Regions from separate parts of the Bradyrhizobium sp. SBR1B genome, predicted to be linked through region 2. Evidence: predicted binding sites of a transcription regulator. Region 2 holds the regulator's gene; each other region holds the start of a gene.
What was found. Region 2 encodes LexA, which represses DNA repair genes until DNA is damaged. Its sites were predicted from a motif close to TGTTCNNNNTGTGTTCNG; they were not measured.
Positions count from the first base shown of each region.

Region 1: the regulator LexA is predicted to act here: its motif matches at 1,771-1,788, upstream of GGD61_RS18955 (ImuA family protein).
Region 3: the regulator LexA is predicted to act here: its motif matches at 2,000-2,017, upstream of GGD61_RS31340 (helicase-related protein).

Region 1 covers NZ_JACIHC010000006.1:379,631-382,909, forward strand. The annotation lists gene GGD61_RS18950 (DNA polymerase Y family protein) at 1-1,020, opposite strand, end outside; gene GGD61_RS18955 (ImuA family protein) at 917-1,705, opposite strand; gene GGD61_RS18960 (putative DNA modification/repair radical SAM protein) at 1,869-3,104, shown strand; gene GGD61_RS18965 (UdgX family uracil-DNA binding protein) at 3,104-3,279, shown strand, end outside.
Region 2 covers NZ_JACIHC010000004.1:17,484-20,762, forward strand. The annotation lists gene GGD61_RS11800 (GAF domain-containing protein) at 1-142, opposite strand, end outside; gene GGD61_RS11805 (hypothetical protein) at 361-795, opposite strand; gene lexA (transcriptional repressor LexA) at 1,328-2,029, opposite strand; gene glp (gephyrin-like molybdotransferase Glp) at 2,205-3,279, opposite strand, start outside.
Region 3 covers NZ_JACIHC010000017.1:58,582-61,860, forward strand. The annotation lists gene GGD61_RS31340 (helicase-related protein) at 1-1,827, opposite strand, end outside; gene GGD61_RS31345 (DNA repair exonuclease) at 2,150-3,279, shown strand, end outside.

The DNA.
Region 1 (3,279 bases), on a different contig from region 2:
GAAGCCGAAACCGGGATCCAGCGGATCGGCGAGCGCGTCGAGGCGCTCGCGAAACAGCCGGTCGATCACCGCGCTTCGCGTCACCGGACGTCCGGTCTCGACCATGATCGCGCGCACCACGCCGTCGGTGCGGAAGAACGCGGCTTCCAGCCGGCGCGCGCCCTTGCCCTGCTTCTCCATGGAGGCAATCAGCGTGTCCGCCAGCCGCGACAGCGTCATTGCGATCATGGTGTCGGTCGCGATCGGCTCGGCGAAACGCTTCTCCACGATGTAATCAGGCAGCGGTTTGCGCGGGTTGATCGGCGCATCGCCCTGTCCTAGCGCATGCGCGAGCAGCGTGGAGAACCGCGCCCCGAACCGCGCCGTAATCTCGCTCGGCGAGCGCGCGGCGACGTCGCCGATGGTCTTGAGGCCGGCGCGACGCAGGCCGGTGGTGATGGCCTCGCCCGCACCGAGCGCGGACACCGGAAACCGGCTGATCGCCCTCGCCTCTTCGCCATCGGCAACGATGGTGCCCGTGGCCTGCCGCGTCAGCGTGCGCGCGCAGACCGAGGTGCCGGCGATGGCCGCGCTGACGGCAAAGCCTTGTCGGCCGAGCGCACGAACCAGCGCTTGCAGCAACGCAGCCTCGCCGCCGAACAGATGCGCACAGCCGGTGATGTCGAGGAACAGCCCATGCGGCGGGTCGAGCGCGACCAGCGGCGTGAAGCGGTCGCACCAGTCGGCGATGTCGCTAAGCGTCTTCGCATCGGCCGCGACATCGGCATCGAACACTTTCAGGTCCGGGCACATCGCCCGCGCATTGGCCAGCGGCTGACCGATGTACAGGCCGAGGCGCTCGGCAGCCTCGTCCAGCGCATGGATCACCAGCGCATTGTTGTCCTTGATGACGACGATGCTCGGCTCATGATTGGTTTTACCCAGCCCGGCGCTGTTGAAGAAACGCTGGATCCGGTCGATGGGCAGGCGCGGCAGCCACAGGCTGAGAATACGTCGACGGTTCACTGAACTGGCACTCATCACAATTCCATTCCATGATCCACCGGCCGCAGGGGCCATGACGATTACGCAAGAGTTCGGCATCGAAGCGCGGCGCGCCCCATGCGTCCCACACCGATCCCGGCGGCGAATGCGCCGCGCGCAGCATCCACCGTGTCTCCGCGGTCGAAGGCAGCGGCTGCGCCGCCATCCGCAGCATCAGGCCGGTGACGCCGGAGCCTTGCGCGGCCAGCGTCAGCTTGCGGCTCGCCACGAGATCGAACTGCTTGGTCTCGCCCCAGAGCTCGAGCACGACGGCGCCGAGCGCATCGCAAGCGAGCGCATCGGCCGAGGTACGCAGCGCGCTCTCGACATCGGCGGCGCGCACCATCACCACGCGGCGCGGATCGAGGCCGAGCTCGGCGAGCCCGCTCATCGACAGCGCGCCTGCCTCTATCTCCAAGAAATCCTGCCGTACCCACAGCAACGGCCGCTGCGCCGAGACGCGCCCGGCAAGCCCCATGACGAAGCCGGTCGCGGCCGTCCCCTGCCGTCCCTCACAAAACACCTCGTGAATCGCCGCGCGCGCGAGCCCGCCCTTCAGCGCGTTGTCGGCTTCGCTATGACCGAGTGCGACGCGATCGTGCGGATGCACGACCGTCGCCGTCTCGATACGCTCGATCTGGCCGCGCAAGGTCGCAAGCGCGCTTTGACGTGCGCCGCTCATGCTCGCCGCTCCTTCAGAGGTGATTGCCGATGGCTCTCAAAAAGAGAACCAGCGGCTGGCTCATTTGTTCATGATATGTTCTAATATAAAGCTAACGGCGCATAGAGAGTCAATCGAATTGGCGCGCAAGCGGATTCATGAGCTGAATCAAAGGGATTCCAAGATGGACGTACAACGCAAGCTGGAAATCCTGGCGGACGCCGCCAAATACGACGCGTCCTGCGCCTCCAGCGGCACCGAGAAGCGGGATTCCAGCGACGGCAAGGGCATGGGTTCGACCGCGCCCGGCATGGGCATCTGCCATTCCTACGCGCCGGATGGACGCTGCATCTCGCTGCTCAAGGTGCTGCTGACCAACGCCTGCAATTACGATTGCCTCTATTGCGTCAACCGCGCCTCCTCGAACGTGCCGCGCGCCCGCTTCACCGTCGACGAATTGGTCAAGCTCACGCTCGACTTCTACCGTCGCAACTACATCGAGGGCCTGTTTCTCTCCTCCGGCATCATCCGCAGCCCCGACTACACTATGGAGCAGGTGGTGAGCGTCGCGCGAAAGCTGCGCGAGGAGCATCACTTCCGCGGCTATATCCATCTCAAGACCATTCCCGAGGCCGACGATGCGCTGATCGCGGAAGCCGGCAAATATGCCGATCGTCTCTCCATCAACATCGAGATGCCCGAGGAGACGAGCCTGCAGCAATTCGCGCCGGAGAAGGACGTGCGCGCGATCCGCCGCACCATGGGCCGGCTGCGGCTGAAGCTCGACGAGGCCGAGGAAGGCCGCAGTGCGAAGACCAGGGCCAAGCCGCAGCGCTTCGCGCCGGCGGGCCAAAGCACGCAGATGATCGTCGGCGCTGATGCTGCCTCCGACCACACCATTCTCCACACCAGCGCCAATCTCTACGGCGCCTACCGCCTGCGGCGCGTCTACTACTCCGCCTTCAGCCCGATCCCCGACGCCAGCCGCGCCTTGCCTCTGGTGCAGCCGCCGCTGCTGCGCGAGCACCGGCTCTACCAGGCCGACTGGCTGATGCGGTTCTACGGTTTCGATGTCGGCGAGATCGTCGACGACAGCGCGATGCTGCCGCTCGACATCGATCCAAAACTCGCCTGGGCGCTGCGCCATCGCGACCGCTTCCCGCTCGACGTCAACCGCGCCAGCCGCGAGGAGCTGCTGCGCGTGCCGGGCTTCGGCACCAAAACGGTCGAGCGCATCATTACGACGCGGCGCACCACCACGATCCGTCTCTCCGATCTCGCGCGGCTGCACGTGCCCAAGCACAAGGCCCTGCCATTCATCGTCCTCAGCGATCACCGCCCCTCGCCGCATCGTCTCGATGCCGCCGGGCTGATCGAGCGCTTCAAGCCGAAAGCAACACAATTGGGATTTGGCTTCTGATGCAGTACATCACCCTCGACAACGAAACCGATTTCGACGGCTGGCGCAAAGCCGCGCGCAGCCTCGTGCTTCATCATGTGCAGCCGACCGATGTCAGCTGGACCGTGCGGGGCGGCGAAGCCGAGCTGTTCGCGCCGCAAGCGCCGTCTCCGATCCTCGAGGTGAACGACGGCAC
Region 2 (3,279 bases):
CCTCGTCATATCCGAAGTGCAGCTCTTCGCTGACGGCCTTGAACGCGGACAGCCCTTCATCGTAGAGGCCGCCGCCGAATTCCAGCCGCATGCGCGTCCGGTCAGGCACCCAGAGTTCAACGACGCGAATGAAGGTTTTCATCGAGCGTGTCCGCCGCCTCAAACCACGACAGCATCGGTCATTTGGCTGCGGAGCGGACGTTCAAAATTCAGGCAGCACGGCTCAAACTTCGTGCGGCGACGAGGCGAGGCGGCGGCGCTCGCCGATCGAATTTCATGAAACAAAAACCCACCGGGCTCGCCGGCCTCGGCCGGCGACGGCATTTCAATCCTTGCCCTCGGCCTATCGGGCGGAGGGCGTCAGCCGATCGGCAGTCGTGTGACCGTCGGGCGACTGTCGGCGATGATCTGCGGCTTGTGCTCGCGCTCGCCGATCGGCTGGGTCACCGGCAGTTGCAGCACGGTTGCGCGCTGGCCTTCGACCAGTTGCGTCACCAGCACGGATTTGCCGTCCGGGAATTCGATCGCGTCATGATGGCGATCGGGAATGTGCGGATCGATCTTGCCGAACTTGCCGACGCGGGAGTTGACGGTGCGCGTCCAGATCCAGCGGTTGTCGTAACGGACGTCGTCGGCGAAGGCGAGCTCCGTCCCCGGCAGCAGGCAGACCGCGACGGAGAGATCGGCTTCGGAGGCGAAGCCGCGCGTCGAGGTGCCGCGGAATGTTGTCGTAACGATCGTCTCGCCGACTTCTGCGGGGCGCGTCGCGACGGCATGCAGGCTGTAGTCACACATCGGGTGCTCCTCAATGCAGAGATAGCGACCCGCACCTCTTTCGGAGGCGCAGGCCCCTACCAGAGTGGAAGCACGTGACGGTCTGCTCGGTTGTAGGCAAATCTGCGGCTGGGATCCGCGAGCCCCGATCACATTATCTTTTCCATCTTTTCCGAATTTGTTAGGAACAAAGTCGGCTTCCGTGCATTTGGCAGCCGCGTCTCGACAACCGCGCCTGTCAACGACCGGCGGAGTGATGCGCTTGCGCAGCAACGGCTTGCGATGCTGATGTTGCGATCAGCGTTGCTGCGGTTGCACTCAAACGAGCTGCGCATTTGGGCCGTCCCCCTCGAACTCGAAAGGCCGCGAAGCGATGTTGCGTCGCGCGGCCTGCCGAGGATGTCGCGCAAGGAGGAGGGGCCGGACAATCTGTGCGATACCAGAAAGACTATCCAGCCGGAGCGGACCGTTATCCGCTCCAATCTCTGATCGGCGAGGCCGATCGAAGGCGCGCGCGAGGCGCTAAAGACTTCGGTATCGAGTACTTCCGGTATCAGTACTTGCGGTAAAGCCCGATCAGCTTGCCCTGAATCTTCACGCGGTTCGGCGGCAGGATGCGCACCTCATAAGCGGCATTGGCGGGCTCCAGCGCGATCGAGGCGCCGCGGCGGCGGAAGCGCTTGAGCGTGGCTTCCTCGTCGTCGATCAGTGCCACCACGATGTCGCCGGTATCGGCGCTCTCGTTGCGCTGGATCAGCGCCATGTCGCCGTCGAGGATGCCGGCCTCGACCATGGAATCACCGCGCACTTCGAGCGCGTAATGCTCGCCGGAGCCGAGCATGTCGGGCGGCACGCTGATCGTGTGGCTGCGGGTCTGCAAAGCCTCGATCGGAGTACCGGCCGCGATGCGGCCCATCACGGGCACCGCAACGGGTCGCTCGCCCTCGTCCGCGGACGGGCTGGAGCTCGCGCGTAGCTTGCCGAGATTGCCCTCGATGACGCTTGGCGTGAAGCCGCGTCGGTTGCCGGCGGCAGCCTGGAGCTCCGGCAGCTTGATCACTTCGATGGCCCGGGCGCGGTTGGGCAGGCGGCGGATGAAGCCGCGCTCCTCGAGCGCGGTGATCAGGCGGTGGATACCTGACTTCGAGCGTAGGTCGAGCGCATCCTTCATCTCGTCGAAGGACGGCGGCACGCCGCTTTCCTTCAAGCGCTCGCTGATGAACCGCAGAAGCTCGTATTGTTTGCGCGTTAACATCTCGAACAAAGTCCCCCGGTTGATGTCGTTCGATTCCGAGACGATGAGTTCAGCGATAAGCCGCTACATCTCGAAACAAATCATGAACGGACACTATATGTTCGATATGTGTTCCGCAACTGCTTAATTTACCGTGAACAGAACGAAACTCACGGAATGCGTGTGGCGGCGCAGTTCAGACGGGGAGCCGCAGCACCTCGCAGGGGCTGTCGGCCTCGGCCTTCGGCGCAAACGGTGCGCGCACGAGAAGTACCTGTGCTGCAGCAAGATTCGCAAGCAGAGAGGAGTCCTGATGGCTGACGGGAAGGGCAACGAGCGTGCCGTCGTCGCGCATTTCCAGGCGCGCGCGCAGATAATCCTCGCGCTGGTCGTTGGCGCCGAGATCGCGGCCCAGCACGACGCGCTCGCGATGATGATGAATCACCGAACGGCCTGACAGCGCGCGAATCAGCGGCAACATGAACAGGAAGGCGCAGACGTAGGACGACACGGGATTGCCGGGCAGGCCGATGACGCCCATTGCCCCTAACCGTCCGTGCATCATCGGCTTGCCGGGCCGCATCGCGATCTTCCAGAACGCCATCGCGATGCCTTCGTCCTTGAGCGCCTGCTGGACCAGATCGTGGTCGCCGACCGATGCGCCTCCGGTCGTGACCAGGATGTCGGCGCCGCTTTCGCGCGCGCGGCGGACGCCGGCGGTGGTGGCCTCCAGCGTATCGGCGGCGACACCGAGGTCGATGGTCTCGGCGCCTTCGCTGCGGGCGAGCGCGTGCAGGGCATAGCCGTTGGAATAGACGATCTGGCCGTGCCCGGGCGTTGAGCCCGGCATCACCAGTTCGTCGCCGGTGGCGAGAATCGCGACCTTCGGACGGCGGCAAACGGCGAGCTGCGGGTGGTTCATTCCGGCGGCGAGGGCGAGATCGCGCTCCGTCAGACGGGTTCCCTTGCGCAGGAGAACGTCGCCCTCGCGGAAATCGACGCCGGCGGGGCGGATGTGCCGACCCACGATCGCGGCTTCCTTGATCGTTATGTGCTTGCCTTCGGCGATCGTGTCCTCCTGGATCACGACCGCATCCGCGCCGTCCGGAACGACGCCGCCGGTGAAGATTCGCACGGCTTCGCCGGCGCCGACCTTTCCCGTGAACGGACGGCCCGCTGCGACCTCACCGATCATGGTCAGCCTGGAATCGATTGTTGCCGCGTCGGCTGCACGCACGGCATAGCCGTCCATCGCCGACATCGCCTGGGGC
Region 3 (3,279 bases), on a different contig from region 2:
GAACTGAAGATTCACGCCCTCGCCCGCTGCGTCCGTGCCGATGAGATATTTAGCACCGCCACTGTCGATGGGTTTTCGGAAAAATTCGACCTGTCTATCTCGTTCTACGTAGTCCATAGCTCCGTGCAGCTGAGCCACTTGCCCGGCGAAGCCGAGACGCTCTAGTTGTTCGGTAAGATAGTTCGCAGTGTCCCGGTGCTCGGTAAAGACGAGCATTTTTTCGTTCGTAAAACGCGGGTCTTTCATGGTCTCAAGCAGCTTCGCGAATTTGGACTCTCGTCCAGCGTCCAGCAGACCCTGTGCCATCTGCCGCAGACTGAGGACGCGATCCCGCTCATGGATCAGGTCTGCAAGGTTCTCGGTGACCAGCGCGCCAAGCGTCTCAGATTCTCCAGCTTCAACTGCCTCGCCACCATCTCCGGCATCGTCATCTGCCGTGGCATTGGCAAAGAGATCGAGTTCGTTATTCTCGGCCTTCTTTTGAAGGTCTCGTTGCGCCTTCCTTACTGCTTCAAGACCATTTTCCTCGATCAATCTGATAGCTGCAGAGAGCTTTTCCGCGCGCCGTTCGAACGATCTCTTCAGTGCGAATGTCGAGGACGCAAGACGCCGCTGGAAGACCGCCATCGCAAGCCGAGCGGCCGATCGATTCAGCGTGGATGCTTTGTTGTAAATATCGCGAATATACTTGCTCGTCTCGTCGTACAGTTCTTGTTCGCTGCCCGACCCTTGGGTTAAATCGAAACCAAGAGTGTCGCAAAGGCGTTGTGGATACAGCGGCGTTCCATCGAGCTTCACCATCTCTTCTTTGGTACGTCGAATGAAATGGCGTACCCGACGCTCCCTCGGAAAATCGGCCAACGCCTCTGGCGTGCTTAGTGCATCCGGTTCCAGCAGACGCCATAGTGCAAAGTACGGATATGGCTTACCCATGTGCGGCGTAGCGGTCAGCAGCAGCATAGATTGAGGCGCCCAACCCAAGTCGAACTCGGGATCATCCGAAACAATACCGGCAAGGGATTCTGCCAACCTGTAGCGCGCTGTCTTGCGAACGGTCATATCGATCGGATCACGATCGGCTGAGAGCTTGTGAGCTTCGTCGAAGACGACAATGTCGTAACCATGGCCGGCTAAACCTGCTTCGCGAAGGCGCGCAAAGGTGCCCTTCGATCGAAGCGTGTCGAGGCTGACAATCGCAAAATTCGCGTCGGGCTCTAAGAATGGATTGCCCTTTGCCGCCTCGTTACCTCGGATGATACGTGCTTGGATGCGAAAGAGAGCACGCAATTCGCGCTGCCAGTTTCCCACCAGTCCGGCTGGAGGAACAATAAGCACCCGCTGGATCAGCCTACGCGAGAGAAGCTCGCGGATGGTAAGTCCAGTCATGATGGTCTTACCTGCGCCCGCGTCGTCGGCCAGCAGGAAACGGATAGGCCAAGACTTCAAAATTCGGTCGTAAACGGCGACCCTTTGATGGGGCAGCGGATCGATTAGCGAGATTTCGGTAGCGAAAGTCGGGCTGGCAAGATGTCCACTAAGCAAACGAACAGACTCAGCAACCGCGGCAACGGCCTCAGGATCAGCTCCAAAGTCGATTTGGGGGCTGTTCAATGAATTTTCACCAAGCGTTCCCGCGGGCACGGCAGCCCGGCTCGCGAGACTTTCGATCCGAGTCCACGCCAGATCTGTCGGATCGTTTTGGCCGTTTTCCCAGCGGCTGACGGTGATGGGGGATACCCCGACTAAAGCAGCGAACTCAGGCTGCTTGAGCCGCAGAGTTCGGCGGAGACCTCGGATTCTTTCCCGATAATCAAAAGGAAGTGCCAATGTCCCTCTCCTGCGCGACAGGACGGAAAAACTAGCACTTGCTAAATTTGGACGCAAGAGCCACAATTAGTCACTTGTTAAAATACGGCGGAAGCCTTCTCGGGCGGAGAACCCCACAGATTATGCCCTGACTATCCAGATATTGGGGATAAGGGTGACTACTCGTCTAGTCCGTTCTCTTTATGTTCAATATCGATTGGTTAGCAAAAATTTTTGGCACGCGCTTCCGGAAAACGCTGGGTGCTTTCGCTCAGGTCACTAGGGGCGCGCCGGCAGAGCGGCCGCCGCCAGTGACCACGCGCTTAGATTGGGGGACGTTGTTTTGCAGTCGTTTCGCTTCATCCACACTGGCGACATCCATCTCGACAGCCCATTGAAGGGACTTTCCGGACAGCAAGGCGCGGCGGCCGAACGGATCCGCACAGCAACGCGTTTTGCGCTCGACAATCTCGTCAGCCAGGCAATCGAGGAGCGGGTCGATTTCATCGTTATCGCCGGTGACCTGTATGACGGCGATTGGCGCGACTATCAGACCGGCCTTTTCTTCGTAAAGCAGATGGGCCGACTGGCCCAGGCCGGCATTCCGGTCTTCCTGCTCTATGGCAATCACGACGCGGAAAGCCAGATCACGCGCCGTCTGAGCTTGCCGGCCAATGTGAGCGTGTTTTCGGCCCGCAAGCCCGAGACGTTCTGGCTGCAGCATCTCGGCGTCGCCCTTCACGGGCAAAGCTTCCGGCAGCGGGACGTGACGGACAATTTGGTCACGGCTTATCCTGCGCCGATCCCCGGCTGTTTCAATATTGGCGTTCTGCACACCGGCTTGGGCGGGATGCAGGGGCACGCAAACTATGCGCCCTGCGCCATCGAAGATCTGATCAACAAGGGCTACAACTATTGGGCGCTCGCGCATGTACATCAGGCCGCTGTTCTAAACGAGCGGCCGCATGTCGTCTTCTGCGGCAATCTTCAAGGCCGGCACATCCGAGAAAACGGCCCGAAAGGCGCATCGCTTGTTGCAATCGAGGACGGCCAGGTCGAGGCGATCTCGCCGCTCCACGTAGATTGCGTGCGCTGGATTCATTTGCCGGTTCCGGTGGGCTCTTGCAACACATCGGCCGACGCCATCGATTGCGTGCGCGCGGCGATCGAGGACGCCGTTGCGCGCGACGCGCAAGGCCGCCTTCTGGCCTGCAGGATTGAGTTGACCGGGCAGACAAAGCTGCACGGCGAGTTGCTCGCATCGGCGGATCGTCTCCTTGCGGAGGCGCGGGCCGCCGCTTTGGGCTTGGGCGAAGAGACGGCCTGGATCGAGCGCCTCGTAATCGCGACCGCAAGCCCTGACGCCTTAGCCTCCCGCAAGGATGCTCTGGGCGATTTGCAGCGGATGATCCAGGGCGCGGGGGGCGATGCCGAGCTTCAGGCGCGGCTCGCGTCGGAGCTTGGCGATCTCGT